3 regions of the Rhodococcus jostii RHA1 genome follow, and region 1 is predicted to be linked to each of the others. Evidence: riboswitches for the same ligand, from Rfam matches in the RefSeq annotation. Region 1 holds a riboswitch; each other region holds the start of a gene.
What was found. A riboswitch is a leader RNA that binds a small molecule or an ion and turns the genes downstream of it on or off. The one in region 1 is predicted to bind cobalamin.

Region 1 (6,875 bases):
GTCCTCCACGCGTCCCCACGCCTCGTCCTCGGGAATCACCCACTCCGGGCGATGTTCGACGACCACGCCGGTGTGCCCGCGGATGAATGCCTGAGTCCGGGTGTGGAACATCGACGTCGCGTCCTTGACGGTGACCCGGTCGCCGATCTCGAACTTCGTCATGACTGGCCTCCAGTCGCGTTCCCGCCACCCGACCGGGCGCGGACCTCGTCGATCTTGGCGGACAGTTCGTCGGGCGTGATCAGGCCCTTGTTGATGAGCGTCTTGGCGGCCACCGTGATCCACCGCGCGTAGTACGGCAGCCCGAAGTAGAGCGTGGCGCCCAGGTCGTTCTCGGCGCGGCGGCGCTCCTCGGAGTTCCACACACCGCGCCACCCGAGGCATTCGCACGTGACGTATGTGCTCATCTCCCAGTCCTCTTCGACCTTCTCCTCGTACTTGACGGGAAGGGCGGCCTGGCCGCCGACGTCGTGGAGAACGTGCCGCAACGCGTCGAACGCGGAATTGGACAGGTAATACGGCGAATCCATCTCGACGTGATGGATCGGGCCGTACTCCGCGACCCTGTTCGCCTGTGCTTCGAAATCTGCTGGAGAGTTCATCGCGTGCTCCGTCGTGGTGGAACTAGTGACAGGGAACTCCCAGGAGGTGGCGGCCGTCGTGCATCAATTCGTGCAGGTACATGCCACTTCGGGAGATCGCACCCTGGTCGAATCCGACCAGGTAGAGGGTGAGCAGAGCGAGCAGGACGACTCCGACGGCGATCAACACGATTCCGAGTGACTCGACGGGCTTGCTCGGTGAGGAGACGTAAACCATGGCTACTCCTGGAGGAGTTCGGATTCCACGATCTTCGGGTTCAATGATCATCGAACCGCCGATTGTCCGGGCATCGCGACGAGCGCCCCTCACTCAGCGGCACGATCGATACGACGTTACTCTCGCCGTGTCGATCCCCTCACCGTACCGTTCGGTCGAATCCGGCGTGCGGAAATGCAGCGCGGCGAACCAAGACAAACACCGCGTCGAACCTGGCGGAACAGAATGCACCATCGATTCGTTCCACTGAACTGTGAAGACACAGCAGAACACCGACAGCGACATCGAGATCGAGATCTGGTCTGACGTCGCCTGCCCCTGGTGCTACATCGGCAAGCACCGTTTCCTGTCGGCCCTCGCGGAGTTCGAGGGGGGCGACCGGGTGAACGTGGTGTGGCGGTCGTATCAGCTGTCGCCGGAGACACCGGTGGGGGAACGGCGCAGTGAACTCGACGCCCTGGTGGAGAGCAAGGGTATGCCCGCCGAGCAGGTCCGTCAGATGTTCGGTCACGTTGCGCGCACGGCGGCCGACGAGGGGCTGAGTCTCGACTTCGACACCGTGATCGCCGCCAACACCTTCGACGCCCACCGGTTGATCCACTTGGCGGGCGATGAGCGAGATGCCGTGGTGGAGGCACTGTTCCGTGCCCACTTCGGTGAGGGGGCCGTGATCGACGACCGCGAGGTGCTCGTCGACATCGCGTCGCGCGCCGGCCTCGACGCCGACACCGTGCGCGCCGAACTCGAGTCCGATGCCGGTGCGGACGCGGTCCGCGCCGACCTCGAGACCGCCCGTCGACTACAGGTGTCGGCGGTGCCGTTCTTCGTCGCCAACCGCCGCGTCGCCGTGTCCGGCGCGCAACCGAAGGACGTGTTCCTGCAGCTTCTGACCCAGGCGAGCGCGGTGCCGGTGAACTAGCGGCGCGTGAAGTACCGGTTGGCGTCGGGCCGGAACATGAGTGCCACCGCCGCGATCACCGCCACGAGATGGGTGAGCCGGGCGGTCGCGATCACCGCGGCGTCGAGGGTCAGGCCGGAGACGGCGGACATCGGGTCGTTGCCGGCCCACATCCAGGTGATCGGTTCCATCACGAGCGAAGCGACACCGAACACGCCGAGACCGATCGCGAGGGTGTTCCGCGCCCATGCCCTGCCACTGCGGAAACGGGTCATGACGAACAGCACCGCGCCGTAGACGACGATGCGGACCACGAGTTGCCGGGCGAGGCTGGCGACGTCGGCGGCCGGGCCCTCCAATGCCGGCGACGTGTGCGCGATGGCCTCGACCTCGCCGGCGAACAGGGCGAGTCCGAGCAGCCGGTACGCGCGCTCGACCGGCTGCGGGACCGAGGGTGCAGTGCGAGTGGTCATGTCCCAATGCTGGTATCGGCGACGTCGCGGCACATCACTCCGGGGAGTGGAGGCCACCCCTACCCGGGTATGGGTGCGACACGCTTGCCATCACCCCGTACGAGGGGCACATTGAAATGCACGTCGTCGGCAGGGAGGCACTGTGCGCGAGCAGACACGGTCCGGAGATGCGTGGCCGGCGTTGAAGGTGGACGACTGGACGTCGACGCGGAACACCCTGCACATGTGGACGCAGATCGTCGGGAAGATCCGCTTGGCCCACGCACCGCTGATCAACCACTGGTGGCAGGTCCCGCTGTACGTGAGCCCCCGCGGTCTCACGACGTCGACGATTCCGTACGGCACCGACTGTTTCGACATCGAATTCGACTTCGCCGACCATCGACTGGTGATCCGCACCAGCACGGGCGGCACCGGGACGGTCGCCCTCGAACCGAAGTCGGTGGCCGATTTCTATGCGGAGACGATGGACACGCTGGCCGAACTGGGTGTGGCGACGACCATTCTGGCCCGGCCCAACGAGGTGGACCCCGCCGTCCCGTTCGCGGAGGACACGCAGCACTGTTCGTACGACGGTGAGTCGGTGCACCAGTTCTGGCGGCAGCTCGTGCAGGCCGACCGCGTCCTGCACGAGTTCCGTTCCCATTTCATCGGGAAGGTCAGTCCCGTGCACTTCTTCTGGGGTGCGCTCGACCTGGCCTGTACGCGGTTCTCCGGAAGAACAGCACCGACTCATCCTGGGGGAGCGCCGAACTGCGGCGACTGGGTGATGGTCGAGGGTTACTCGCATGAGCTGAGCAGCTGCGGTTTCTGGCCCGGTGGTGGCGTCGAAGGCGCGTTCTACGCGTACGCCTACCCGGAGCCGGACGGGTTCGCCGACTACCCGGTCAGGCCCGACGGAGCCTTCTACAGCAAGGAGAACGGCCAGTTCCTGCTGCCGTACGAGACCGTGCGCACCGCAGACGATCCCGATGCCGCACTGCTGAAGTTCCTGCACAGCACGTATGACGCGGCCGCCGAGCGGGGTGCCTGGGACCGGGCCGCCCTGGAGGCGGACCCGGCCCGATGGGACAAATCCCGCTGACGCCCTGTGGGTCAGGCGGCGTTCGCCGGCGCGGGTGCCGTGGCCCGGGTGGCGCGCTCCGTGAGGAACGCGAATGCCAGTCCGAGAACCAGCCACAACGTGGCCTGCGTTGCGAGGGACGACAGCCGGAACTGCCACAGCAGCACTGCGGGGAAGTCGTCGCCCACTTCGTCGACGGTGGGCAGCACGAGGTAGCCGATGGTCACCACGACGAGGAAGGCGAGAACCGGCGCCGCGATTCGCAGCGACAGGAATTCCTGCGCCGCGACGGCCTTCGCCGCGAAGACCGAGGTCACCACCGCGAGCAGACCCAGCACGACTGCGGCGAGCCACAGCCAGGTGCGCTGGGTGATCGTTTCGGGGTCTCCGACAGCCGGTGGGTTGGCGGGGTACTTGAAGAACGGCACCGCCTCGATTGCCAACCAGCCCAATGTGGCCAATGTCAGACCGAGCAACGGCCCGGACAGCGTCGTCACTCGACGTGCGTAATTCGCGACGACGGCGAAGATCGCCCCCAGAGCCAGGCCCGCAAGGGACGTGGCGAGGAACAGCCCGAAGCGCTGTCCGTCACGGCTGACCAGTGCCTCTTCCTCGTCGTGCGAGTGCCCGGCCGGCTCGGCCGCCTGAGTGGCGTCGTGTGAGTGGACTTCGGCTTCGGCGGCGCTGTTCGACTCTTCGATCGCGATGGCCGCATCGATGTGCGACTCACCGAGGACGAACGCGACGCCACCGGCCAGGATGCCTGCGATCAGGCCGGCCAGCAGGCCGCGGATGAGGAGTTTCGCGAAGGAATCGGTCAGTGGCATGGCAGACCCAGGAGGTGGCGGCCGTCGTGCATCAGTTCATGCATGTACATGCCACTGCGCGAAATCGCGCCCTGGTCGAAACCAACGAGGTAGAGAGCGAGCATCGCGAACAGAACGATCGCGAAAGAGATGACGGCGAGACGGGTCGTGTCGACCGACGAGCCGGGTGCGTAGGCGAGTGCCATAGTTCCTCCTGGGATTTCGCGTCCCCTAGGTCCAGGCGATGGCCGCAGTATCTGGCTGTCGAGGTGGCTCCCGTGAAGGACTACTCCGATTTACAGTGGCGCGACCGCTCCGGGATTGCACCGGATTCCTGCCGAACCATCGCTTTGTCCTGCGAACTTTTGCACCCGGCGGGCCGTCGTGTCAATCCTCCCGCTCGGCCCCGTCTCTCAGCCCTTGTTCGCTGCCGCGACGTCGAGAACGACCTCGAACTCCAGCAGAGACGCTCCGGACGCCACCGGCTTCTTCTGCTCACCCGCGTGTGCTTCCCGGGCCGGACCGTCGCGCCACGCCGCGAATGCCTCTTCGCTCTCCCACTGGGTGACGACGAAGTAGCGGTTCTCGCCCTTGACGGGGCGCAGAAGCTGGAATCCGAGGAAGCCGGGGGAGTTCTCCACGGCGTGCGCGCGCGCTGCGAAGCGCTTCTCGAGTTCGGGGCCTGAGCCCTCGGGGATTTCGATTGCGTTGATCTTTACCACTGCCATGCGGGCGAGATTACTCCGCTAGCGTCGGAGGGGTGGCAGGTGAGAGTGCGTTGCACGACGAGGGTGGGACGGGGCAGCAGATTCTGCTGTTGCACGGGCTGATGGGCAGCGCGCGGACCTGGGGTCGGCACGTGCCGTGGTTGCGCGAGCACGGCCACGTCTTCACGTTCGACGCCGCAGGTCACGGCAGGCCCGCACCGTCGCGGTTGACGACGGAAGCGTTCGTGGCAGATCTGGCCGCCGCACTCGCGCCCTTCGCCGAGCCGTGGGTGGTGATCGGTCATTCGATGGGCGCCCTGCACGCGTGGTGCCTGGCGGCCGAACACCCCGAGAAGGTGTCGGCGCTCGTGCTCGAAGACATGGCCCCCGACTTCCGGGGCCGGACCGCCGCGGACTGGGCGGCGATGATCTCGAACTGGCCGCAGCCGTTCGCGACACGGGAAGACCTCTTCGAGTTCTTCGGTCCGGTTGCCGGACAGTACTTCCTGGACTCGTTCGAGCAGCGCGCCGACGGCTGGTACCTACACGGGGACGTCGACACGTTCCGCGACATCTCCGAGGAGTGGGGCGGCAGGCACTTCTGGGACCAGTGGGCGTCGATCACCGTTCCTGCCCTGCTGATCGAGGGGGAGTTCACGATCACCCCCGACGGTCAGATGCGGACCATGGCGGAGCGGCATCCCGGCGCCGAGTACGTCCGCATCGAGGACGCCGGGCACCTCGTCCACGACGACCAGCCGGAGCAGTACCGGAAAGTGGTCGAGGAGTTCCTCCACGGGCTGGGCTGAGAGCCACCTCGTCCGCTGCGCAGGAGATTGTGTTCGTTTTTTTCGCTTCATGGTTGAGGTATGGCCGCTCGGATGAACCACACGGTGTTGCCGCCGGGCGCCGACGATCGGGACCTTCTCACCCGCGTTGAAGTATGTTATCGCTGGTCAGGATGATGTGACGATCTCGACTCCGGAGGGTTCGGCGCCGTTGCCGGACAGTGTCCGGAGGCTGCTCGTCGACGCGGTCACGGCTCTGGATCGGGGGCAGGCGGTGACGGTGGAGCCGCATCGGACGGTGTTGACGACGCAGGAGGCCGCGGAACTGCTGGGCATTACCCGGCCGACGTTGGTGCGGTTGCTGGGCCGGGAAGATTCCGTACTCGTCGCCGGGCAGGCACCGGCGGGTGGAGTTGGCGGACGTGCCGGCCTTTCGACAACACGAGCGCGCGCGATGCGGTCAGGTGTTCGAGGAGATGGCGCACGAGGAAACCCCAGACCCCGGCGACGCCGCTGACGGCTTCGTCTCGACCCGCTGATCGAGGGGCAGGGCAACCATGGCTGCCTGTCGGGTGGTTCTCGACGCGTGCGTCCGGCTTCCGCAGCTGACCGACGAGCAGATCGACTCGTTGCCGCCCGAGGTCCGGCAGACGTACCGGCAGCTTCGTGCGGTGGATCCGGCCGAATGTGGATCCCGACTTCCGGGCGGTACTGGCGCAGAAGTGGGTGCGTGACAACCACTGTCAGTTGACTGTTGACTGTTGACGGTTGGGAAAGTGAGGCGGTTGAGGCCGCCCTTGCCGGGCCGGTGCCGGCTCATCCGCTGTGGGTGCCTTTCGACCAGGATGGTCGCCCCATAGGTCGAGGCGCTCTACGTACTCGACGCCTCGGCGCTGGAGGGCGGTCTGTGGCAGCCGAACGATCCCCGGTACGTGTGCCCGGTCCTCGTGCATCTCGTCGACGGGCGTTGGCTGGTGCGAAATCTGGGGTCGGAGTCGGACCCTGCGACTACCACCTGAACCTACGTCGGTGCGGGCGGGGGTGGATGGTTGCCAGCCCCTGGGTATCTATCGCGCGATGCGGTGAAACCTCACGCTGGTTGAACGCCCGGCAGTCCGGGAGTTCCACGTATTGCTGTACTCCACAACCTATTCGAAGGCGCACAATGTATTTCGACTTCCGTGACAAGCCCGACCGTCTCTGTGTCAAAGAAATGGTTCATGGCTACAACATATCCAGCTGCTTGTTCGTAGCCGTCGAGCTGGAGCTCGCCGATCTGCTGGCGGCGGGCCCAATGGCGCTTGCCGACCTCGCCCAACGA
Region 2 (6,875 bases), 4.4 Mb from region 1:
CGTCGACGTGCAGCAGCATGTCGTCGAACACGTCCTCGTCGGGCCGCTCCTCGAGTCCGAGGTCGTGGTCCATCTTGGCGGCGCGCATCAGCGTCCAGATCTGCTGGCGAATGGCCGGCAGCTTGGACGGGTCGAGCGCGGAGATGTTCGAGTGCTCGTCGAGGAGCTGTTCGAGTCGTGAGATGTCGCCGTAGCTCTCGGCGCGGGCCATCGGCGGGATCAGGTGATCGACGAGCGTCGCATGGGCGCGGCGCTTGGCCTGCGTGCCCTCGCCCGGATCGTTGACCAGGAACGGGTAGATCAGCGGCAGGTCGCCGAGCGCGGCGTCGGTGCCGCACGACGCGGACATGCCGAGTGTCTTGCCGGGCAGCCATTCGAGGTTTCCGTGCTTGCCGAGGTGGACGACGGCGTCGGCGCCGAAACCGCCGGCGGCGGCGTCCGCGGCGATCCACCGGTAGGCGGCGAGGTAGTGGTGGCTCGGCGGCAGGTCCGGGTCGTGGTAGATCGCCACCGGCTTCTCCCCGAATCCGCGCGGCGGCTGCACCATCAGCACGAGATTTCCGAACTGCATTGCGGCGATGACGATTTCACCGGCAGGATCCTGTGAGCGGTCGACGTACAGTTCGCCCGGCGCCGGACCCCAATGGTCCTCGACGCCCTCGCGCAGTTCCGCGGGCAGCGCCGAGAACCACTCGCGGTAGCGGGCGGCGGAGATCCGGATCGGGTTGCCCTCGAGCTGCTCCGCGGTCAGCCAGTCCGGGTCCTGTCCGCCGGCGGCGATGAGGGCGTGGATCAGCGCGTCGCCGTCCTGGGCCGCGAGACCCGGCACGGAATCCGGCCCGTCGACCGGGCCGAGGTCGTATCCAGCGGCCCGCATCTCGGTGAGCAACCGGATCGCACTGGCCGGGGTGTCGAGACCGACGGCGTTGCCGATGCGGGCGTGCTTCGTCGGGTACGCCGACAGCATCAGAGCGATCCGGCGGTCGGATGCGGGGATGTGCCGGAGTCGGGCGTGCCGGACGGCGATCCCCGCCACCCGGGAGGCGCGCTCGGCGTCCGGAACGTAGGTGGAGAGACCGTCGGCGTCGATCTCCTTGAACGAGAACGGCACCGTGATCAGCCGACCGTCGAACTCGGGGACCGCGACCTGGGTGGCGACGTCGAGCGGCGACAATCCGTCGTCGTTGGACTCCCACGACTCACGACTGCTGGTCAGGCACAGGCCCTGCAGGATCGGCACGTCCAGCGCGGCCAGTGCGGCGACGTCCCACGCCTCGTCGTCGCCACCGGCCGAGACTCCGGCCGGCTTGGTGCCGCCGGCGGCGAGCACGGTGACCACCATCGCGTCCGCCCGGCGCAACGTGTTCAGCAACTGCGGTTCGGCGGTACGCAGCGACGCGCAGAAGATCGGCAGCGGAGTGCCGCCCGCCGCGTCGACGGCGTCGCACAGTGCCTCGATGTAGCGGGTGTTCCCGGCCAGGTGCTGGGCGCGGTAGTAGAGAACGGCGATCGTGGGGCGCTCCGGGTTCACAGCGGGAGCGAACGGCGCGACACCCCAGCTCGGCAGGTGGACCGGCGCCTCGAAACCGTGACCGGTCAGCAGCACGGTGTCCGACAGGAAGTGGTGCAGCTGGGCGAGGTTGTCGGCGCCACCCTCGGCCAGATAGTTGTGCGCCTCCGCCGACACACCGGCGGTGACCGTCGAGCACTCCATCAGCTCGGCGTCCGGGGCGTGCTCGCCGCCGAGGACCACCACGGGCAGCCCGCTGGCCAGGACCGCGTCGAGGCCCTCTTCCCAGGCCCGGCGGCCGCCGAGGATGCGAACCACGACCAGGTCGGCGCCGTCGAGCAGTCCCGGCAGATCCTCCTCGACCAGCAGCCGTGCCGGGTTGGCCCAGCGGTAGTCCGCCCCGCTGGCGCGTGCGCTGAGCAGGTCGGTGTCGGAGGTGGAGAGCAGCAGGATCACGTGTGGAGCCTTCCTGGGGGTGTCGCGCCCCGTGGCAGTGGTTCTGTGCGGAACCGTAGGTCGGAGGACGGCAGGTGAGGGTCTGGCTCGCCCACCGGTTTCGGCGAGCTCACAGTGGCGCGACCGCGCCGGATTTTCACCGGCTTCCTCTCCTGCTGTCGCAAGTGCTGGAGATGCTACCCGGGGCCGGACGTAACCTGGGACCATGGTCGACTCCCGTTCCCGCCCCGATGCATGCCCCGGCGCGCTGCAGGTCCACCAGGCCGCGGACGGTGCGCTCGCACGCGTGCGCCTCCCAGGAGGCGTGCTGACCTCCACCCAGCTTCAGACCCTCGCGGAATCGGCCCGCGACCTCGGGAACGGCGAGATCGAACTGACCTCCCGCGGCAATGCGCAGTTGCGGGCGGTCCGCGACCCGCAGGAATTCGCGCGCCGCCTCGCCGACGCGGGTCTCCTGCCGTCGGAGACGCACGAACGGGTCCGCAACATCCTCGTCTCGCCGCTGACCGGCCGGATCGGTGGACTTGCGGACCTGCGGGATCTGGTCGACGAACTCGACCGGACGTTGTGCGCGGACTCCGCGTTGGCGGACCTGCCCGGCCGCACCCTGTTCACCCTCGACGACGGGCGCGGCGACGTCTCGGCGCTCGGCGGCGATTTCGGTGTCCATGCGGTGAGCGAGACGGAGGTCGCCCTGGTTCTCGCCGGTCGCGACAGCGGCGCCCGGATCACGACGACGGAATCGGTGAAGGTGCTCCTCGACGCCGCCCGCGTCTTCCTGGAGCTGCGCGATCAGCACTGGCGGCTGTCCGAGATCGCCGACGGGGTCGAACGAACCCTGTCGGCATTGACGCTGGCTCCGACCGCCGACCCGGTGTACGGGTTCGACGAGCATCGGCCGCCGATCGGGTGGCTCGACCAACCGGACGGCAACGTGACCCTCGGCGGCGGTCTCGCGTTCGGGATCCTCGACGCCCGGCTGGCCGAGTTCCTCGCCGCCGTCGAGAAACCGGTGATCGTCACGCCGTGGAAATCGGTGCTGCTGTGCGATCTCGACGAGTGGTCCGCCGAGCAGGTCGTCCGGGTCCTCGCCCCGATGGGCCTGATCTTCGACGAGAACTCCCCCTGGCTGAACGTCAGTGCCTGCACCGGGCAGCCCGGATGCGAGAAGGCACTCGCCGACGTGCGGTCCGACGCGCGGGATGCCGTCGCGCGCGGCGAACTCCCGGTGGAGGGCAGGCAGCACTGGTCGGGCTGCGAGCGGTGCTGCGGGCGGCCCAAGGGTGAGGTCGCCGACGTCGTTGCCACGGAGACGGGTTACCGGGTGGAGGAGCCGTGACCGCGGTGCCTCTATCGTGAGCGAATGATCGAGTACATCCGAGACGGCGCGGAGATCTACCGCCAGTCCTTCGCCACGATCCGTTCCGAGGCGGATCTCAGTGCCTTTCCCGAGGACGTCTCGCAGGCCGTGGTCCGCATGATCCACGCGAGCGGTCAGGTCGACCTCGTGGACGACGTCGCGTTCACCCCCGGCGTCGTGAAGGCCGCCCGCGCGGCGCTGGCGGGCGGCGCCCCGATCCTGTGCGACGCGCAGATGGTGGCGGCAGGCGTGACCCGGAAGCGTCTCCCCGCGGACAACGAGGTGCTCTGCACGCTGCGCGACCCCCGGGTCCCGGTGCTGGCGGAGCAGATCGGGAACACCCGCTCGGCGGCCGCGCTCGAATTGTGGGGCAGCAAACTCGAGGGTGCCGTCGTCGCGATCGGCAACGCCCCGACCGCATTGTTCTACCTGCTGGACATGATCGAATCCGGTGCACCCCGGCCCGCCGCGATCGTGGGCGGTCCGGTCGGTTTCATCGGTGCCGCGGAGTCGAAGGAAGCGTTGATCGAGCACCCGAGCGGACTCGACTATCTGGTGGTCCGCGGCCGCCGGGGTGGCAGTGCCATCACGGCTGCGGCGCTGAATGCGATTGCGAGCGAGGTCGAATGAGCTCCGAAGAGCGCGTGACCGGCAAACTGTGGGGCGTCGGCATCGGACCGGGTGACCCGGAACTGGTGACGGTGAAGGCCGCGCGGGTCATCGCCGAGGCCGATGTGGTGGCGTTCCACAGCGCCCGGCACGGCAAGAGCATCTCCCGCGCGGTCGCGGCGCCGTACCTGCGTGAAGGCCAGATCGAGGAGCACCTCGTCTACCCCGTCACCACCGAGACCGTCGACCATCCCGGCGGCTACCAGGGGGCGATGGACGAGTTCTACGAGGAGGCGTCGCAGCGACTCGCCGCCCACCTCGACGCCGGCCGTTCGGTCGCGCTCCTCGCGGCGGGCGACCCGCTGTTCTACAGCTCCTACATGCACATGCACAAGAGGTTGGTGCCTCGCTTCGAGGCGGAGGTCGTTCCCGGGGTCACGTCGATCAGCGCCGCCTCCGCCGCACTGGCGATGCCGCTGGTCGAGGGCGAGGAAATTCTGACCGTCCTGCCCGGAACGATGCCGCCCGGCGAGCTGACGCGGCGCCTGCGGGAGACCGACGCCGCCGCCATCCTGAAGCTCGGACGCACCTACCCGGCCGTCCGGCAGGCGTTGAAGGACTCCGGCCGCATCGACGAGACGTGGTACGTCGAGCGGGCCAGCACGACCCGGCAGAAGATCGACGCCGCCGACGACGTCTCGGACAGCGACGTCCCCTACTTCTCGATCGCCATCGTGCCCAGCCCGTCGAACGCCCGCCGCGACGACGCGGCACCGCAGGGCGAACTCGTCGTCGTCGGGCTCGGTCCCGGCGACCAGGCCTGGACGACACCGGAAGTGCAGCACGAACTGTCGCTCGCCACCGATCTCGTCGGCTACGGCCCCTACATCGACCGGGTCCCCGAACGTCCCGGCCAGCGCCGTCACTCCAGCGACAACCGCGTCGAGGCCGAACGCGCCGCGATGGCACTCGACCTGGCGAAGAACGGGTCCCGCGTCGCCGTCGTGTCGTCCGGTGACCCGGGTGTGTTCGCGATGGCCGCCGCGGTGCTGGAAGTAGCGGCCGAGGAGCAGTGGCGCGGCGTCCCCGTGCGTGTCCTGCCCGGCATGACCGCCGCGAACGCTGTCGCGAGCCGGGTCGGCGCACCCCTCGGCCACGACTACGCCGTCCTGTCGCTGTCGGACCGGCTCAAGCCGTGGGACGTGGTGGCGCAGCGCATCTCGGCGGTCGCAAGCGCCGACATGGCCTTCGCCGTATACAACCCGGCGTCGAAGTCACGCACCTGGCAGGTCGCCGCGATGCGCGACCTGGTCCTCGAGCACCGCTCCCCCGACACCCCGGTGATCATCGGCCGCGACGTGGCCGGCGCGCAGGAGTCGGTGCGGGTCGTGCGGCTCGCGGACCTCGACCCGGCCGAGATCGACATGCGGTGCCTGCTCATCGTGGGCTCCTCCATGACGACCGTGGTCGAGAACGAACACGGGACCAGGGTGTTCACGCCCCGGCGTTATCCGGGCTGAGTACCTCAGTCCACGCGGCCGGAGCGGAGTTCGGTCACCGCGATCCGGGCGGCGTGCCCGATCGCGGCGTCGACCACCGGTAGTACGGGGTCGGTTCGGGCGGCGCGGGTGAAGACGGCGACCGCGACGGGCGTCTCACCGGGAAACGTCACGACGGCCACCTCGTTGCGGATGGCGCCGATGGTCCCGGTCTTCCCGGCGACGTCCACCTCGGAATACGGGAACCCGGACCGGATGCGGTGCTGCCAGATCTGCGCGGACATCACGTGCCGGACGAACTCGCCCTGCGGCCCGGGCACCGCCCTTCCGGTCCAGATCGCGTCGAGAAGCGAAGTCATCTCCCGCGGTGTCGTCGCGCTCGCATACGACGGGTCGTAGGCGGATACCGTCCACGCCTCGTCGTTGTCGGCCAGCGCCGCGAATGCTTCGGCGGTGGTGTGCGCATGGGCGTCGATCACCAGACTGCGGTGCGCATCCGCTGTGCCGCCGATGATGCGCGTGCTCGTCATGCCCAGCTCGGACAGTGTGCGCTCGACGCTCGCCAGTCCCACCTGCCCGAGGACGAGGTCGGCGGCGGCGTTGTCGGACACGGTCATCATCGACAGTGCCAGATCCCGCCAGCTCAGCACCACCGGATCACGGAACGTCGACACCCCGGTCGGTCCCGGGGTGCAGTCGGCCGGATTGACCCGGACGGACGCGGTCGGCGACAACTCCCCCGATTCGAAAGCGCGGCACAGGGCGACGAGTAGCGGAAGCTTGTAGACCGATGCCAGCACCACGAGATCGTCCGCGCCGACCGCGATGTCACCCGCGTCGCCGCCGGTCGGGGTCCCGACGCGGCGAGCGTGCAGCCATCCGGTGCACCCGGCGTCGGCGAAGACGTCACGGATCCGCTTCGCCGCCGACGGCGTCATCGACCGGCCCTCAGCAGCACCCGGTCGAGGGCGGCAGCGGACGGTGCCACGTCGGTCCCCGAGCGCCAGACGATGCGCACGCGCAGCGCGAGGTCTTCGCGCAGCAGATCGACCCAGGCCACACCCGGCATCACCGTCGGTGCCGTCGCCGTCACGCCGAAATGACCGCCTGCGGCCACGTGCGTGAAAATTTCGCGCGGACCCGGTGCGACCACGATGTCCGGGTCCAGCCCTCGGGCCCGCCACAGGTCGACGAACAGGTCGTGGGCAGGCGGATTGTCCGAGCGTGGACCGGTGGCCAACGCCAGCCCGCGCAGCATCCGGACCTGTGCCTTCTTCGCGACCGCCGCCGGGTGGTCGTCCGGCACCACCACCCACCGCCGAAGCTTCAGCACCGGCCCGCTGTCGAGACCGGTGAGCAGAGCGGGATGCTCGACCACGGCGACGTCGAGACTGCCCGTGCGGACGGCGTCCACGAGTTCGGTGGTGGACGCCGTGGTCGT
Region 3 (6,875 bases), 2.0 Mb from region 1:
CGCGAACCGCGGGACGTCGATGCCTGTGCCGCGCAGCGCCTCCCGGGTGTCGTCGTTCACGAACACCGTGGGCAGTGTCATGTTCTCGACGAGCACGGGCGGGATGCCGAGGGCGCCGAGCACCACTTTGCGGCCCGTGTCGAGGGCCGAGTCGGGGGTGGGAGTGAGGAAGGGGCGGACGAGTCCGCCGGGTAGTCCGGCCGCGGGATGCGGTGCACCGGCGGCCTCGGCGAGCGCGGCGTAGATCTCGCGGACCGGCTGGGGGCGCGGATTGACGAGATGGAACGTCCGGCCGTCCCGTCCCGGTGCAGACATCAACTCCACGATGGCCGCGGCCACGTAGTCGACGGGGACGACGTTGGTCGATCCGATCCGCGGGACGGCCACGGGCAGGGCCGCGGGGAGTTTCGCGAGCGCCGCGATGGCGGGGAAGAGGTAGTACGGGCCGTCGATCTTGTCCATCTCGCCGGTGACCGAACTGCCGACCACCGCGGAGGGGCGGTAGATGCGCCACCGCAGGCCGTCGGCTTCCCGGACCAGCTTCTCCGCCTCGAACTTGGTGCGGTGATACGGGGTGGGGAAACCCTGCCCGAGATCGAAATCGGTTTCCCTGAACGGACCTTCGTGATCCCCCGCGACGGCGATGGACGAGACGTGGTGCAGCGTCGCATCCAATTCCCGGGCCAGTGCGATCACCGAGCGGGTGCCGTCGACGTTCGTGGTGGCCTGTTCGTCGCCCGCCGTGAGGTCGTAGATCGCGCCGAGGTGCAGGACGTGGTCGGCCGCCGGCGCCGAGGTGAGTGCGAGGCCGGGCTCGGTCAGGTCGCCGATCAGCGGATGCACGCGTTCGCCGCCCGGCATGCCGTCGACGAGCGCCTCCCACCGCGCGACGGACGCGCGCCGGACGAGGACGTGGATCTCGGCTGATTCATCGCGGTCGAGGATCAGGGGCAGCACGTGCCGACCCAGGAAGCCGGTTCCGCCGGTGACGAGGTAGGTGGCCATGACCCGAACTTACTCCAAAGTAAGATAATGCACTAGTGGCCCAGACCCACCTTGGCGTGCACCTTCTTCATCCAGGCCGGAGCCCACCAGTTGGCCTCGCCCATCAGCTTCACGAGGGACGGAACGAGGAGCATGCGAACCACCGTCGCGTCGACGAGGAGCGCGACGATCATTCCCACACCGAGGAACCGCATGATCGACAGACCGGAGATGGTGAACGCTCCGGTCACTACCACGAGCAGCAGCGCCGCGGCCGTCACGATGCGGCCCGTGCGCTCGGTGCCGAAGCGCACCGCCTCTTCCGTGGTCGCGCCTGCCTCGTGCGCCTCGACCATCCGTGACATCAGGAACACCTCGTAATCGGTCGACAGGCCGAAGACCACGGCGAGGATGAGGACCACGAACGTCGCCTCGAGCGGTGCCGGACTGACCCCGAGCAGACTCGCGCCGTGGCCCAGCTCGAAGATCCACGTGAGCACACCGAACGTGGCGGCGAGGCTCAGCCCCGCCATCGCGACCGCCTTGATCGGCAGCACCACCGAACCGAACGCCAGGAACAGCAGCACGAGCGTCGACCCCACCATGATCGCGATCATCACCGGCATCCAGTGCACGATCGCCGCGTTCCCGTCGTCGACGGTCGCCTGGCCGCCGCCGACGAGGAGTTCGGTTCCCTCGGGTGGCGTGATGGCGCGGAGACCATCGACCGCCGCGCTCTGGTCGTCGGTGGTGACACCCTCGGAGTAGACGGCCTGGACGGCGACCAGTTCGTTGCCGGACGCGACGACGGTCGCCGCCCCGATGCCCTCCACCTGGCCGGCGGCCTGGGCAACCGCGGCACCGTCGGCCGCGGTCGGGGCGGTGCCGTCGGTGCCCCGGAGAATGAGGGTGGCGCCGTTTCCGGTGGTCGGAAATTCGGTGGTGAGAGTGTCGGTGGCGATGCGGGCGGGGTCGTTCTCCGGCAGCGCCGTGTACGTGACCTCGCCGAGCGACGCGCTGAGCAGGGGCGAGGCGAGGACCAGCAGCCCCGCGACGATGCCGACCGCGATGGCGACCGGCCGCCGCATCACCCAGGTGACGACGGAGCCCCAGAACTTGCGGGCGCGAACCTCCCCACGCTGCGAAGCGTCCTTGTGCCAGGTCAGTGCGTTGATGCGATGCCCCAGGATCGCGAGCAGCGCCGGAACCGCGGTGAGCGACAGCAGCGCCGCGCTCGCGACCGCGGCCATCGCACCGAACCCCAGAGACTTGATCACGTCCTGCGGAAACACGAGCATGCCCGAGAAGGCGCACACGAGAAGCAGACCGGAGAACAGCACGGTGCGGCCCGCGGTCAGCACGGTGCGCCGGGTCGCCTCGGCGACGTCGGCGCCGGACTCGAGTTCCTCGCGGAAACGTCCGACGACGAACAGGCCGTAGTCGATCGCGAGCCCCAGGCCGAGCAGGGACGCCACGTTGATCGCGAACGAACTGACGTCGGTGAACAGGGTCAGCAGGCGCAGGGTGGCGAGGGCACTGAAGATCGAGAGCAGCCCGACGAACACCGGAACGGCCGCGGCCACCAGTCCGCCGAAGATGAAGACCAGCAACACGAGAGTGATCGGGAGCGCGATCGCCTCGGCCAGCACCAGGTCCTGTTGCAGCCGGTTGTTGAACGCCACACCCACCACCGAATTGCCCGCGAACTCGGTGTCGATGCCCTCCACCTCGAGCTTCGGCAGCAGGTCGTCGAACGTGGCGGCCGTGATCCCGGCGTCCGGGTCGACGGTGATCGCGGCCGACGCCTTGGTGCCGTCCTCCGACACCATCAGCTGCTTCTTCGCCGCGTCCGCGGTCCAGTACGACGTCACCGAGTACGTCGGCACCTCGGCGGCGAACCGGTCGAGACTCGCGGTCACCTCGGGGCCGATGTCGTCCAGGGTCTTCCCGTCGGGTGCGGTGTAGATCGCGATGATGTCCGGTGTCTGCGGACCCAGGTTGTCCTGGACGATCCGGGCCACCTCCGCGGATTCGCTACCGGGATCGGTGAACCCGCCCGAGCTGAGTTTCGCGAAGACACCGGTGCCCCACAGGCCGCTCACCAGAACGGCGACGACGGCGAGGCTCAGGACCCACCATTTGCGTGAAACAACGGTCGAGGCCCAACGTGTCATGCGTCATCTCCGGCGTGTCGGGGGCGGGCAGCTGCGACTGCCGACTGTAGTGCGGATCGGGGTGTCACCGACGGGGGTGTGATGCGGCTCCCGGCAAATCGTGCATACTCGGCATCGCACTTGCAGCCACACGCACGGGGGAAGCCGGTCCGAATCCGGCGCTGACCCGCAACGGTAGGCCACCAGATCCTTTCGGTGGCGAGCCCGATTACCCGGCGTGGGGTGTGCGACATCCTTTTCGTCGTGGTCTACGAAGCGGAGTCCTGCAGGCGCCGCACCGGCGTCTGCTGACTTCTCATTCGTGGCTCTGAGCCGCAATGAGGTTTACATGCACGGTCAGTTGTTCAGAAGTACCGGTCTGGCCGCGCTGGTGGCCGCGCTGGTGGTCGCCGGCTGTTCGCGCGGGGAGTCCGTGGGGCAGACCGCTTCCGCCGAATCCTTCGCCGAGCCGGTGTCCGTCACCAACTGCGATCGAACGGAGACGTTCGACGCCCCGCCCCAGCGCATCGTCAGCATGAACGATCACGTCACCGAGGTGCTGATCGAGATGGGGGCCGGCGACCGCATCGTCGGCACGGGGTACGGCGACGCGACCCCGCTGCCGGAGTTCGCGGACGCCTTCGGGAAGATCCCGAAACTCGCGAAGGAGTACCCGACCCGGGAGCAGATCCTCGACCTCGACCCCGACCTGGTGGTCGGCGGAATGCGGAGCGCATTCGACGAGAAGGAGGGGCGGTCGCGTGAATCCCTCGGCGACCAGGGCATTCCCACGTTCCTGTTCTCCGAGTACTGCGGGCACGGCTTCCCGGACATCGGTTTGCTGCGCGGCGACTACCAGCAGCTCGGCGAGATCCTCGGAGTCCCGGACCGGGCGCGGGCGATCACCGACCGGGTGACGTCCGGGTTGCAGGCCGTGCGCGACGAGATCGCGGGCACCGCCCCGGTTCCGACGTTCTTCTACGATTCCGGCGAGGACGTCCCGCTGACGATCGGCGGTGTGGGAGTCGGCCAGCTCATCGCGGACCACGCGGGCGCGGCCAACCTCTTCGCCGAGGGCGAGAAGCCGTATTCGAAGTCCACCTGGGAGATCATCGGTGAACGCGCCCCGGAGGCGATCGTCGTCCTCGACTACGGCACGACGAGTGCGCGGGCGAAGATCGACTTCCTGAAGTCGCACCCGATCATGTCGACGACACCCGCCGTGAAGGCCGGCCGCTTCGTGGTGGTGCCGCTCGACGACTTCTTCGAGAGCCCGCGCCTGGTGCGGTCGGTGGAGACGATCGCGCGGGCACTGCATCCGGACGTCGTCGGCGCGCGATGACCGTTACCGCAGCACGCGCGGCACCGCCGGCGCAGGCGCCGCACCCGGCCCGCGCACGCCTCGGTTTCGCGGGCCTGATGGTGGCGCTCGCGCTGACGACCCTGTTCGTCGTCGGCCTCGCGGTGTCGTTCGGTTCCGTGCGCATCCCGGTCGGCGACGTGTGGGCGATCGTCGCGCACCGCGTGGCCCCCGGCGCATTCGAGTCCTGGTGGTCACAGGCGCGGGAGTCGATCGTCCTCGACTCCCGGCTGCCGCGGGCGCTGACCGCGGCGGCCGTCGGTGCGGCGCTGGCCCTGGCAGGCGCCGTGGCGCAGGCGGTGACCCGCAATCCGCTGGCCGACCCCTATCTGCTCGGCGTGTCCTCGGGTGCCGGTTTCGGCGTGGTGGTGGTGACGGTGCTCGGGCTCGGGGTGGGAGCGCTCGGCGCGTTCACCGTCCCCGTCGCGGCGTTCCTGGGCGCGATGGTGCCGCTGTTCCTGTCGCTGGCGATCGGCGGACGGTATCCGCAGCCGACGGCCGTCATCCTCGTGGGGGTCGCGTCGGCGCAGGTGTTCTCGGCCCTCATCACGTTCTCGATCCTGGTCGTCGCGGACGAGCATCAACTGAGTTCGGTGATGCACTGGCTGGCGGGCGGTTTCGGCGACTCGCGCTGGTCGACGGCGATCTTCCCGGCCGTGGCACTCGCGACGGTCGGGGCTGCGATGATGCTGAGCGCGAGCCGAATCGACCTGCTGCAGGCGGGAGACGACGGCGCCGCCGCCCTCGGCATGCACGTGCGACGCTTCCGCGTCGTGCAGTTGCTCGGTGTGTCGATGCTGGCCGGGGCCGCCGTGTCCGTCGCAGGCGGTATCGGCTTCATCGGTCTGCTGGTGCCGCACCTTGCCGGGTACGTCGTGGGCGCCCGGGCGGTCAGGCTGCTGCCCGTCGCCGCATTCCTCGGCGCGATCGCGATGGTCGCGGCGGACACGGCCGCGCGGTCGGTCGCGCACAGCATCGAGGTCCCGGTGGGCGTCGTCACCGCGCTCGTGGGAGCGCCGATCTTCGTGTGGATGCTCTACCGGCAGTATCGGAGGGCCGAACAGTGACCGCCCTGAGCCTGCAACGTGTCCGCGCCGAACTCGGGTCGCGGGAAGTGCTGCACGGCATCGACTTCTCCGTGCGTCCCGGGGAGGTGCTGGCGTTGGTCGGGCCCAACGGTTCCGGCAAGACCACCGCGCTGCGCTGCTGCTACCGCGCGCTCACCCCGACCGGGGGCGCCGTCGTCGTCGACGGAACGGATACCGCCGATCTGGGCCGGCGGGAACTGGCCCGCACGATCGGGGCGAGCACCCAGGAGCCGCGGGTGTCCGCGGGACTGACCGTGCGCGAATCCGTTTCGCTCGGACGCATCCCGCACCGGGGCTGGTTCGAGCGGGCGACCGGCGCCGACGGTGAGATCGTCGAGACGTGCATACGTCAGGTCGGGCTGGCCGAACTCGCGGGTCGCGACGTCCAGGCACTGTCGGGTGGGGAGCGTCAACGGGTGTCGATCGCCCGGGCGCTCGCGCAGCAGCCGAGGGTCCTGCTGCTCGACGAACCCACCAACCACCTCGACCTGCGGCATCAGCTGACGGTGATGAACCTGCTGCGTGACCTCGCGTGCGACGGTCTGGCGATCGTCGTGACCATGCACGACCTCCGGCTGGCCGTCGAGTTCTGCGACACGCTGGCCGTGATGCACGATGGACGGGTGATCAGCACCGGTCCGCCCGCCGACGTGCTGGACGACACCGTGCTGGGCGGGGTGTTCGGCATCCGCGCCGTGGTGCGGTCGGCGCCGCGGCTGTCGATGGAGATCCTGGGGTTGGCCGATGGATGAGCAACTGCGGCGTGCGTACGAGCTGACCGCCCGCCGCGTCCCGATGATCGCCGACCAGATCGGGCAACCCGGGGCCTCCTCGTTCCCGGCCGTGCGCCTGACCGATCCCGGCTGGCTCGCGGACCGCGTCGCGGACACGGCGCGGCGGTGGGGCAGCGACGATCCCCGGGTCAACGGCACCCTGTGGTGGTACTCGGCCAGCTCGACACTGACCGGGATTCCGATCGCGACCGCGCTCGTCACCGGGGTCGCCGCCCGGCCTCGGCTCGTCGACGCCGTGGCATTCCTGCGGGACGACGGGTATCTCGGCGGCCTGACCGCGTCGTCGGCACTGCCGGTCACCGAGGGGCTGTCCGAGCTGGCGTCCGAGATGGCCGCGGCGCTGACGCCGATCATCGACGCTCTCGCCGCGGCGTCCGGGGTGCGGCAGGCGGCGATGTGGGCGATCACGACGGATTCGATCGCCAACCGGGCACTCGACGCGGGAACGGCGTGCGGCGATCGCGCACGCGGCAGCATCTTCGCCCGGGGGCTGGTG

Region 2: another riboswitch for cobalamin. It lies ahead of cobN (cobaltochelatase subunit CobN); the one in region 1 lies ahead of RHA1_RS21600 (CbtB domain-containing protein).
Region 3: another riboswitch for cobalamin. It lies ahead of RHA1_RS30415 (ABC transporter substrate-binding protein); the one in region 1 lies ahead of RHA1_RS21600 (CbtB domain-containing protein).

What each region holds. Positions count from the first base shown of each region.
Region 1 covers NC_008268.1:4,667,198-4,674,072, forward strand. The annotation lists gene RHA1_RS52925 (SH3-like domain-containing protein) at 1-162, opposite strand, end outside; gene RHA1_RS52930 (SH3-like domain-containing protein) at 159-602, opposite strand; gene RHA1_RS21570 (CbtB domain-containing protein) at 625-819, opposite strand; gene RHA1_RS21580 (DsbA family oxidoreductase) at 1,073-1,738, shown strand; gene RHA1_RS21585 (hypothetical protein) at 1,735-2,190, opposite strand; gene RHA1_RS21590 (DUF5996 family protein) at 2,333-3,274, shown strand; gene RHA1_RS21595 (CbtA family protein) at 3,286-4,080, opposite strand; gene RHA1_RS21600 (CbtB domain-containing protein) at 4,071-4,265, opposite strand; cobalamin riboswitch at 4,289-4,421, opposite strand; gene RHA1_RS21605 (antibiotic biosynthesis monooxygenase family protein) at 4,473-4,787, opposite strand; gene RHA1_RS21610 (alpha/beta fold hydrolase) at 4,820-5,575, shown strand; gene RHA1_RS21625 (methyltransferase) at 6,720-6,875, shown strand, end outside.
Region 2 covers NC_008268.1:228,746-235,620, forward strand. The annotation lists gene cobN (cobaltochelatase subunit CobN) at 1-1,966, opposite strand, end outside; cobalamin riboswitch at 2,023-2,165, opposite strand; gene cobG (precorrin-3B synthase) at 2,172-3,305, shown strand; gene RHA1_RS00895 (precorrin-8X methylmutase) at 3,330-3,956, shown strand; gene RHA1_RS00900 (precorrin-2 C(20)-methyltransferase) at 3,953-5,455, shown strand; gene RHA1_RS00905 (serine hydrolase) at 5,461-6,372, opposite strand; gene RHA1_RS00910 (LysR family transcriptional regulator) at 6,369-6,875, opposite strand, start outside.
Region 3 covers NC_008268.1:6,705,677-6,712,551, forward strand. The annotation lists gene RHA1_RS30405 (SDR family oxidoreductase) at 1-1,005, opposite strand, end outside; gene RHA1_RS30410 (MMPL family transporter) at 1,038-3,158, opposite strand; cobalamin riboswitch at 3,261-3,392, shown strand; gene RHA1_RS30415 (ABC transporter substrate-binding protein) at 3,487-4,479, shown strand; gene RHA1_RS30420 (FecCD family ABC transporter permease) at 4,476-5,564, shown strand; gene RHA1_RS30425 (ABC transporter ATP-binding protein) at 5,561-6,337, shown strand; gene RHA1_RS30430 ((2Fe-2S)-binding protein) at 6,330-6,875, shown strand, end outside.